Regions from separate parts of the Pseudogracilibacillus sp. SO10305 genome, predicted to be linked through region 2. Evidence: riboswitches for the same ligand, from Rfam matches in the RefSeq annotation. Region 2 holds a riboswitch; the other holds the start of a gene.

Region 1 (5,474 bases), on a different contig from region 2:
GAACTCCTTTTTTGTCGATTTCGGACATGACTAGTCTCGGAAAGGTTTCCAAAAATTCACAGAAGCTATGTGAAGGCACAAAAAAAGAGCACCCCTACGTAAATGTATAGTATTTACGTAGGGGTGCTCCTAATGATTATAAATCATGTTTTGTCCAAGTCTCGGTATTTTTAAGTTTAACTATCTAGTTTTTCTTATTTTTATTATGCACGTTTGTTTCTAGCACTTTTTACAGTCGTAACTAAGTCATTGTTTGTAATGACGATAGCATTCCCATTTACCGTAACATCACCATCAGACCAGATGATTGTAGCACCTACATTATTTTCTACTGTTGCCTCGTCTGTATAAAGGATGTCTACAATAGTTTCTGTCACATCTTGTACTTTCACAATATGATATCCTAATGGACGTAATTCATTTGCTTTTTCTAATAGCGCATCTGAACCTTGAACTGCAATTGTTTTTGCGCGTAGTCCTTCTGAACGATCAAATGGTGAATTCGTTACCCAATCAATTGCTGCATTGTTTGTCGTTTCAAGCACTGTTTCACCTGTTGCTTGTTCGATTGCGCGATCTAATGTAGCTAAAATGTCGTCAATTGCTTCGATACCGATAGAAAGACGAACAAGATCTTCTGTTACACCACTTTTTGCAAGGTCTGCTTCATTCAATTGTTGGTGTGTTGTAGAAGCTGGGTGGATAATTAATGACTTCGCGTCACCTACGTTCGCAACATGAGACCATAGTTCAATGTGGTCGATCAATGTTTTACCGGCTTCTAGACCACCTTTAATACCGAATGTAATAACAGATCCATATCCATATTCAAAATATTTATGTGCCAATTCATGTGATGGATGATCGTCAAATCCAGGGAAGTTCACCCATGTTACACCAGGATGATCCTTTAGGAAATTAGCGACTTTTATCGCGTTTTCACTATGACGTTCTAAGCGAACATGTAAAGTTTCTAATCCTTGTGTTAATAAAAATGCGTTATGTGGGCTAATTGCTGCTCCTGTGTCACGTAATAATTGAACACGAATCCGAAGTGCAAATGCAACTGGACCTAAATCAGCGAAGCGAACACCACCATAGCTTTCGTCCGGTTCTGTAAATCCAGGGAATTTATCGCTATCCCAGTTGAAACGTCCGCCGTCGACAATGATTCCACCAATCGATGTCCCATGTCCACCAATCCATTTTGTTGCAGAATGTACGACAATATCTGCTCCCCATTTTAATGGTTTCGCAAATTTTGGAGCGAAAGTGTTATCAATGATTAATGGAATGCCGTGTTCGTGTGCAATATTTGCTACAGTTTCAACATCAAATACATTTAAACTAGGGTTCGTAATGGTTTCTCCAAAAACGGCTTTTGTTTTATCTGTAATAGCATTTCGAATCGCCTCCGGATCTGTCCCATCGACAATTTTTACAGTAATTCCGAAACGTGGCAATGTATGAATGAATAGGTTATATGTTCCACCATATAAATTACTATCTGCTACAATTTCATCGCCTGCACTTGCAACATTTAAAATCGCATATGTAATTGCAGCCATCCCTGAAGCAACTGCCACTGCCGCTGTTCCATCTTCTAATTGTGCGACACGTTGTTCAAAAGCGTCTGTCGTAGGGTTCATTAAACGTGTATAAATATTACCAGCTTCTGCTAACGCAAATAAGTTGCGCGCATGGTCTGTATCGTTAAATACGTAAGAAGTTGTTTGATAGATTGGTAGTGCACGAGAACCTGTTGTAGGATCTGGCTCCTGACCTGCATGAAGTAAAATTGTTTCATCTTTCTGAAAATTGAATGTTGACATGTAAAACTCCTCCTTAAAATTTTGAACTTATTGTATTCCATTTGAGAAGGCGATGATATAAAAACCCTCTTCTACATGATTGTAAGAAGAGGGTATCATTATGTATTATCCCCCTCTTATCTTCCAGAATATCATCTGTAGGATTTGGCACCGTTAAAAGCAAACGCTTTAAGGTTGCTGGACTTCACAGGGCCTATTCCCTCCGTCCGTCTTGATAAGAGATGTGTCGATGAAATTAGTATCCATTATACATGTTTGTAAATCAATGTCAATTAATTTGTGAATTTTCTAACTTTATTGACTTTTAATGTAGAAGATACAAATAAAATTAGCGCAATCCAAATACATGTAAACGTCACGAAATGTGCAGACGTAAATGGCTCATCATAAAGAAATACTCCGAGTATCAGCATAATTGTCGGTGCGATATATTGTAAAATTCCTGCTAAGGACAAAGGAATGTATGCGACTGCATAGCCGAACAATAATAGTGGGACGGCTGTAGCGATCCCGGAGATGAGTAATAATCCTGTATCTGTCCATGATGTACTTGCTGCAAATCCTAAATCTACACCAACAAACGTGAATAAGTAAATGAGTGCAATTGGAGTTAATAGTAACGTCTCCACTGTTAATGAATATGCTGAATCTAGCTTAACAGCCTTTTTAAACAACCCATATAAACCAAACGAGAGTGCTAATGCAATAGAAATCCAAGGAAAGACACCATATGATATCGTTAAATATAATACGCCAAAACTTGCGAATAATAATGCAACTTTTTGTGCTGGATATAATGCCTCTTTTAAAAATAGGACACCTAATACGATGCTTAATAAAGGATTCATATAATAACCTAAACTTGCTTGAATGACGAAATTATTATGTACAGCCCAAATGTAAATGAGCCAGTTTGCGCTTATCACAATAGATGCTAATGTAATGTAGAGCATTTTTTGCTTATCTTTTAATAGTGTTGTACATAATGAGAAAAAGGAACGTAATTTGCCTGTGAAGAATAAATATCCGACCATAAAGAGACAAGACCAAATGATGCGATTCGCTAAAATGACATCTGGTTCATATATGTCTAATAGTTTCCAATAGATTGGGAAAAATCCCCATAAAATATATGTAATAATGCCTAGCATAATGCCTGTTTTCATGTTTTTATTGTCCATTTCCTGCCTCACTTCACTGATGTTTTCTCCCATCATTTTACGCCTATGTTCTAGCTGTTGGCAATTGTTCCGACTTTTTCATCCATTCATGCATGGTCAAACAGAATTATCAGAAAGTTTGTTATACTAGAGTTACATAAATAAGAGGAGGAACGGGCATGAAAAAATTTGAAACGATGTCCATTCATGATGGATATGATGCAAAACAATTGCTAGGTAGTGTTTCAGTGCCAATTTTTCAAACGTCTACATTTGAATTTCAGTCTGCTGAACATGGGGAGAAAAGCTTTAGTGGAGAAGCAGACGGGCATATTTATACACGAATTGGGAATCCGACTGTAGATGTATTAGAAAAAAGGATGGCAGTGTTAGAAGGTGGCGAGCGTGCATTAGCATTCGGTTCGGGAATGGGCGCCATATCTGCTGTACTCATTGCACTTACAAAAGCAAATGATCATATTTTATGTTCGAATGGTTTGTACGGTTGTACATTCGGCTTATTAAAAATGATGGAAGAGAAGTATGGAATGGATGTCGAATTAACAGATTTTGCATCAGAGGAAAAAATTCGCCATGCCATAAAAGAAAATACGGCAGTTATTTATATTGAAACGCCTATTAATCCGACGATGCAATTAATCGATTTAACATTGATTAGCAACATTGCAAAAGAATACGATATACCTGTCGTTGTAGATAATACATTTTCAACCCCTTATTTACAACGTCCGATAGAGCTTGGGTGTGACATCGTTGTACATAGTGCGACAAAATATTTAAATGGGCACGGAGATGTCATTGCTGGAATTGCCGTCGGAAAAGAAGAGATGATGAATGACATTGCAAGTACGACACGTAAAGATATTGGTGCTGTATTAGCGCCATTTGATGCATGGCTTCTATTAAGAGGACTGAAAACATTGCCATTACGGATGGATCGTCATTGTGATAACGCGGAAAAAATTGCAGCTAAATTGCAAACACATCCGAATGTAGAAGCGGTTTATTATCCAGGATTAGATGATCAGATAGTGTATAAGAAGCAAATGCACCGTGGTGGAGGTGTTATTGCATTTGATATAAAAGGGAATAAAGCTGAAGCACAGCAGTTTTTAAATGCGTTAACTTTTGTTAAAGTAGCAGTGAGTCTAGGAGATGCAGAAACTTTAATTGAACATCCGGCGACGATGACCCATGCAGTGATTCCCGAAGACGAGCGAATTCAGATGGGCATAAAAGACTCTCTTATTCGCTTATCTGTAGGATTAGAAAATTGGGGAGATATATGGAAGGACCTTGAAGTTGCATTACATACACTCTCTTAAGTTCAAAATATGTTAGAATATAAGAAAGAATCAGAGAGGGGATGCCTATGCAACTTGTACCTATATTATTTGGATCAGTCATGATTGTGAACTTTGTCCTTGCATTTACGGTTATTTTTTTAGAGCGGAAAAATGCAAGTTCCACATGGGCATGGCTAATGGTCTTATTTTTTATTCCTGTTTTAGGTTTCCTTCTATATTTATTGTTTGGTAGAAATTTAACGAACCAAAAAATATTTACATGGGATACGAAAAGTAGGCTTGGTGTAAAGAAGGAAGTGCAAGAGCAACTAAAGGAAATCGAAGAAGACCAACTTCCTTTTAAGCAAGAAGAACTAAAGGAATATAAGGAATTATATTATTTACATTTAAAGCATAATGATGCTATTTACACGCAAAACAACGAAGTGGAAATATTTACAGATGGAACAGAAAAATTCACATCCTTAATTCATGATTTAGAAAATGCTAAACACCATATCCATTTACTTTATTATATAATTCGGCAAGACCAACTAGGAACAAAAATCGCAGATGTGTTAATAAAAAAGGCACGTGAAGGAGTAGAAGTTCGCTTTTTATACGATGATATGGGTTCCCGTGGATTAAGTAAGAAATTCTTACAGCGATTAGAAAGAGAAAATATCCAGGTTGGCGCGTTTTTTCCACCAAAAGTGGGAAAAATTAATTTTAAAGTAAATTTTAGAAACCATCGAAAATTAGCTATCATTGATGGGGAAGTAGGATATATTGGTGGATTCAATATTGGAGATGAATATTTAGGGCGTTCCGAAAAATTCGGTTATTGGCGTGATACACATTTACGTGTACGAGGTGATGCCGTCAGAATGATGCAAACGAGATTTATTTTAGATTGGAATCAAGCATCACGAAATCATGTATTATATGATGAACGCTATTTTATCGGAGGCGAAAAGGGCCAAGGTGATGTAGGGATCCAAATCGTTTCTAGTGGACCAGATCAACAATGGGAACAAGTGAAATATGGTTATATAAAGATGATTTTGGAGGCAAAGGAATCGGTTTATATTCAAACACCATATTTTATTCCAGATGAAAGTTTAATGGACGCGTTGAGGATTGCGGCATTGTCAGGCATTAAAATTAAAATTATG
Region 2 (5,474 bases):
TCTCCTTCGCTAATTCAGGAATCGTTTTTTCCGTCCGCTTTCTTTCTCGTAAAACTTCAATTTGTTCGACTTTACGAACTTCTTTTTCTGTAATTGGCGTTAAATCTTTGACCCCTTCCGCCAAGGCTCTTACATGTTCGGGTGTCGTTCCACAACATCCACCAATTAGCCGAACTCCTTGATCCCGTAACTGTGTTGCACATGTTTTGAAATAATCTGGTTCGTTTTCGTAAAATAAAATACCATCTCGATAAGCTGGCAAACTAGCATTCGGATATGCTGCTAAATATGCATGGTCTAATAATGGTACTGTTTCTAGTGAAGTTACCATTTGTGATGGACCTAGTCGACAGTTAATCCCAACGATATTGGCACCTAATCCCTCTAGCTGTCGTAATGCATCGTGTAAAGCTGTTCCATCTTCTAACACTCCCGGTTCATGCATCGAGACGTTTGTAATAATTGGTAAATCTGTCTCTTCCCGTGCAATTTGTAAAACCGTCCTTAACTCGTCTAGGCTATAATACGTTTCTAAAATTAATCCATCGACACCTTCTAGTAATAAGCAATATAACTGCTCCCGGAAGCTTCTTTTGATTTCATCTTCACTTTCATTCAATGTTTGGCCGCCATATATTCCACCAATATTTCCGAGAATATGTGCCCGACCATTACTCGCACGTTTCGCAATTTGGACTGCTTGCTCATTAATTTTTTTCACTTGTTCTTCCAGGCCATATCTTGCCAGCTTAATATAATTGGCTCCATATGTGTTCGTTTGAATCACTTCGGCCCCTGCTGCGATATATGTTTCATGAACATTCTGGATTTGATCTGGATGTGTTAAGTTCAATTCCTCAAAACAACGTCCAACACCATTCGCATATAAAATCGTCCCCATTGCTCCATCTGCAATTAACACTTTTTTCTCTAAATCTTTTAACAAACTCATCGGATCACTTCACCTCTCATGTACGAATTTGCTCAAATGCACGTGCTAAATCATTTACTAAATCTTCTTCATGTTCTACACCGACTGAAGCACGAAGTAGTCGATTTGATAAACCATAGCTTAACCTTACTTCTTCCGGTATATCCATATGTGTTTGCGTAACCGGGTATGTAAGGAAACTTTCTACGCCTCCAAGACTCTCCGCAAACGTGAAAACTTGTAATGCTTTTAAAAATGGTTCCACAAGATTTTCATTTATAATTTCAAAACTTAACATACCGCCCCTTCCTGGATAATACACATTTGTGACGAGTGGATGGTCTTGTAAAAAGTCGATAACATGTTTTGCATTTCGTTCATGTTGCCTCATTCTTAATGCTAAAGTTTTCATTCCACGAATCAGGCTCCAACAATCGTATGGAGCTAATACTGCTCCAATGGAATTATGTAAAAAGCTAAGCTCTTCACAAACTTCCTCCCCTTTTGCTATAACAAGTCCTGCCAACACATCATTATGTCCAGCCAAATACTTTGTTGCACTATGGATGACAATGTCTGCTCCCTCTTCAATCGGTCGTTGTATATACGGTGTATACAAAGTATTATCGACGATATGTAGAAGATCATTCTTATGTGAAAACTCGGATATTTTCGATAATTTAACTGTTTGCATTAAAGGATTTGTTGGTGTTTCAATAAATATTGCCTTCGTATTTTCTCGTTTTAATGTTTCTAATTCCTCGTAATCTTTTCCGTCCCAATAAGAGAATTCAAAACCATATTTTTTCTCGAAAATCTCGAAAAGTCGGAAGTTCCCACCATAAATATCTCTAGAAGAAATAATATGATCACCTTTTTCAAATAAAGAAAATACGAGTTGTACTGCCGACATTCCAGATGATGTCGCAAATGCTTTATCCCCCTTTTCTAATTCTGCTACAGCTTCTTCTAGTACTGTTCGGGTTGGATTCCCTGTACGGATATAGTCATATCCATCTTGCAGTCCGATTTCCTCGTGGCGAAATGCTGTTGAAAAATAAATCGGTGTACTTACTGCTCGAAAATGCTCATCACGATTATTTCCAATTTGCACTAAAAAAGTTTCTTGTCTACATCGGTCTGTCATTTTATTTCCCCCTAAAATAATTGAATAATATGATTTTTCTGAATAAAATTTATGTAGAAATAATTTCTTTTTCTGATAACTTCTCTTGTTCATCAAATAATGTGTTTTCTTGTTTTTCAATTCTAGCGACATATCCATCATGAACTGTTAATGTGATTGTTCCATTTTCTAAATCCGCTAAATGTCTCTCGAGAAACTTAATATGTGCTTCCTGTAAACGACTCATTTCTCCTCACACCTTTAACCATTTTTTCATGAAGACGAAGAATTTTTCCAATTAAAAAACCTCTTCCTGATTAAGAAGAGGTTCGAATATACATATATTGTCTCGACTCTTCTTATCTTTCAAACTAAAAGCTTGCTGGAATTGGCACAGTACTAGTCAAGTCTGTTGCCGAGGCTTCGTAGGGCCAGTCCCTCCACCTCTCTGGATAAGAAAATGTAAAACTTTTTATTTAATTTTTGATGTTGAATAATACTATACACAGATTTATTAGAACTGTCAAATAATTTCGTGAAACTTTTTTAATGAGCTGGGAAAAAGATCATTTGAATAATAAAGATAACCCCGAATATATAGAGCATTGGGTGCACTTCTTTCCCTTTACCAGTTACTAATTTTAATAAAGGATAAGTGATAAACCCTACTGCAATTCCTGTTGCGATACTCGATGTTAGAGGCATCATTAAAACGACAATAAATGTCGGAAATGCTTCATCAAATTCATTCCACTTAATATTAGAAAGTCCAAATAACATATAACTTCCAACGATAATAAGTGCTGGTGCTGTTACTGCTGATAAAGACGAAATCGCAGCAACTAATGGGGAAAATAAAAGTGAAACTAAAAATAGTAAAGCGACAACCAATGTCGTAAAACCTGTTCTTCCCCCAACTGCTACACCTGAAGATGACTCAACATAAGCGGATGATGGTGTAGAACCTAATGTCGAACCAACAGTTGTTGCAATCGCATCAGCTGTTAACGCCGCACGTGCACGCGGAAACTTACCATTTTTCATTAAACCTGCTTGTTCCGCTACTCCAATCATCGTTCCTGTCGTATCAAAAATAGTGACAAGTAAAAATGCAAAAATTACTCCGTACAATCCATGTTGAACAACACCACCGATATCTAAATCAAAAAAGATTGGAGCTGGTGGTGCAGATATAAAGCCATCAATCGTTAATAAGTTAAAAATATATCCCGTAATTGCTGTGATCGCCATCCCTATAAATAAAGCACCTTTTACATTTCTAGCAACTAAAATTAAAGTGATCACAATACCAAAAACCGCTAATTGTGTCTCTGGAATCGACAAGTCTCCAAATGACACTAATGTTTCCTCATTTGGAACAACAAGTCCTGCCATTTTCAATCCTAAAAATGCGATAAATAAGCCAATTCCTGCTGTTACCCCATATTTCAATGAATCTGGAATCGATTCAATTAGTACTTGGCGAAACTTTGTAAATGTTAATAATAAAAAGATAATCCCTGATACAAACACTGCACCAAAAACTGCTTGATAGGAAACGCCTTGTGTAGCTACAACACTTACAAAATAAGCGTTCATCCCCATTCCAGGTGCAATAGCAATCGGATAATTTCCGAAAAAAGCCATAATGAGCGTTCCAATTACCGCAGACGCAATTGTTGCAATAAACACTTGATCAAACGGCACACCCGCTGCAGATAAAATAGCAGGGTTTACTACAATTATATATGACATCGTTAAAAACGTTGTCATTCCCGCTAAAAACTCTGTTCGAATATTCGTGCCTAACTCTTTCATTTTAAAAAAGTTTTCCATGATAAACTCCCTTTGTGTCTTTAAATTTACAGAGGCATGCCCATATGTTGTAAGATGTTTTTTCATTTGAGACGGCTATGTCGTTTTCATCGAAAAATCGTCTTATATTTTGTTGATTCTTTAATGTCGGTCAAACCTTTGTATGTTCTTTTTCACACACGTAGAACATCATAATAAATGTCACCGTAAACTTCAATGATTTTGTCGCATTTTCCAATATTTTGTCATACTTTTACTTTTCCCAATTCTTCCTTAAAACATAAGGGAGAAAATTGTCGAAATTTGAATGTTGTTCGTTTAGGGTTTTCGCGGTTGATGGTTGAAGTGGAGGGGAAGGACTGAAGGGATTTGCGGGGACTTGCGGACCTTCTGCGAGGATAAGCTGGATATTCGCAAGTGTAACGGGATTTTCGCGGCAACTTGTGGAATTAAACCATATATTCGCAAGTGTAGCGGGGTTTCTCTGATAACTTGCGGAATTGCACCATATATTCGCAAGTGTGACGGGATTTTCACGAAAACTTGCGGAATTATACCAGATATTCGCAAGTGTAACGGGGTTTTCAAGACAACTTGCGGAATTAAACCATATATTCGCAAGTGTAACGGGATTTTCAAGAGAACTTGCGGAATTGCACCATATATTCGCAAGTGTAACGGGATTTTCAAGAGAACTTGCGGAATTAAACCATATATTCGCAAGTGTAACGGGATTTTCAAGAGAACTTGCGGAATTAAACCATATATTCGCAAGTGTAGCGGGGTTTCTCCGAGAACTTGCGGAATTATACCATATATTCGCAAGTGTAACGGGATTTTCACGACAACTTGCGGAATTAAACCATATATTCGCAAGTGTAACGGGATTTTCACGACAACTTGCGGAATTGCACCATATATTCGCAAGTGTAACGGGATTTTCACGACAACTTGCGGAATTAAACCATATATTCGCAAGTGTAACGGGATTTTCAAGAGAACTTGCGGAATTGCACCATATATCCGCAAGTGTAACGGGATTTTCACGACAATTTGCGGAATTAAACTAGATATCCGCAAGTGCACCCAGATTCCCCCGAGAACTTGCGGAATTATTTTTGACATAATGAAATCCAAGGTAATTCACATATTACCTTGGACCTCCCATCCCCTAATCCTCTTAGTTTGTCATTTTGAATTCTTTCATTTTACGATAGAGAGTGCTTCTACCAATTCCCAATTTTTCTGAAGCCTCTTTAATATTATTAGAGGTTTCCAATGCTTCGGCAATCATCTTTTTTTCTACATCTTTTAGTGATAGTGAGTGATGTTGTTTTCGTTGATAATAATGCATTAACTGTGCTGGTAAATGCTCGACTTGAATATTTGTCCCATCACTTTTCGCTAGTAAGTATGCGCGTTCCATCATATTGCGTAACTCCCGAATATTTCCAGGCCACGGATATTGTAAAATTTGCTGAATAACTTCACCAGTAATCGACTCTGGTCCATCTCCATATTCCTGGGCAAACAATTGTAGAAAATGATGTGCTAGCAATTCGATATCTTCTACCCTATCCCGCAATGCTGGAATATGAATTG

The links. A riboswitch is a leader RNA that binds a small molecule or an ion and turns the genes downstream of it on or off. The one in region 2 is predicted to bind S-adenosylmethionine.
Region 1: linked by a shared signal. The riboswitch ahead of SPD45_RS04740 (O-acetylhomoserine aminocarboxypropyltransferase/cysteine synthase family protein) and the one ahead of SPD45_RS08145 (DUF2292 domain-containing protein) in region 2 are both predicted to bind S-adenosylmethionine.

Annotation. Positions count from the first base shown of each region.
Region 1 is NZ_JAXHDE010000003.1:157,418-162,891, reverse strand. It holds gene SPD45_RS04740 (O-acetylhomoserine aminocarboxypropyltransferase/cysteine synthase family protein) at 204-1,832, opposite strand; SAM riboswitch class I at 1,946-2,053, opposite strand; gene rarD (EamA family transporter RarD) at 2,105-3,046, opposite strand; gene megL (methionine gamma-lyase) at 3,172-4,338, shown strand; gene cls (cardiolipin synthase) at 4,386-5,474, shown strand, end outside.
Region 2 is NZ_JAXHDE010000008.1:67,479-72,952, reverse strand. It holds gene SPD45_RS08155 (bifunctional homocysteine S-methyltransferase/methylenetetrahydrofolate reductase) at 1-952, opposite strand, end outside; gene SPD45_RS08150 (PLP-dependent transferase) at 969-2,078, opposite strand; gene SPD45_RS08145 (DUF2292 domain-containing protein) at 2,128-2,304, opposite strand; SAM riboswitch class I at 2,414-2,516, opposite strand; gene SPD45_RS08140 (NCS2 family permease) at 2,604-3,893, opposite strand; gene SPD45_RS08135 (hypothetical protein) at 4,373-4,942, shown strand; gene SPD45_RS08130 (transporter substrate-binding protein) at 5,053-5,474, opposite strand, start outside.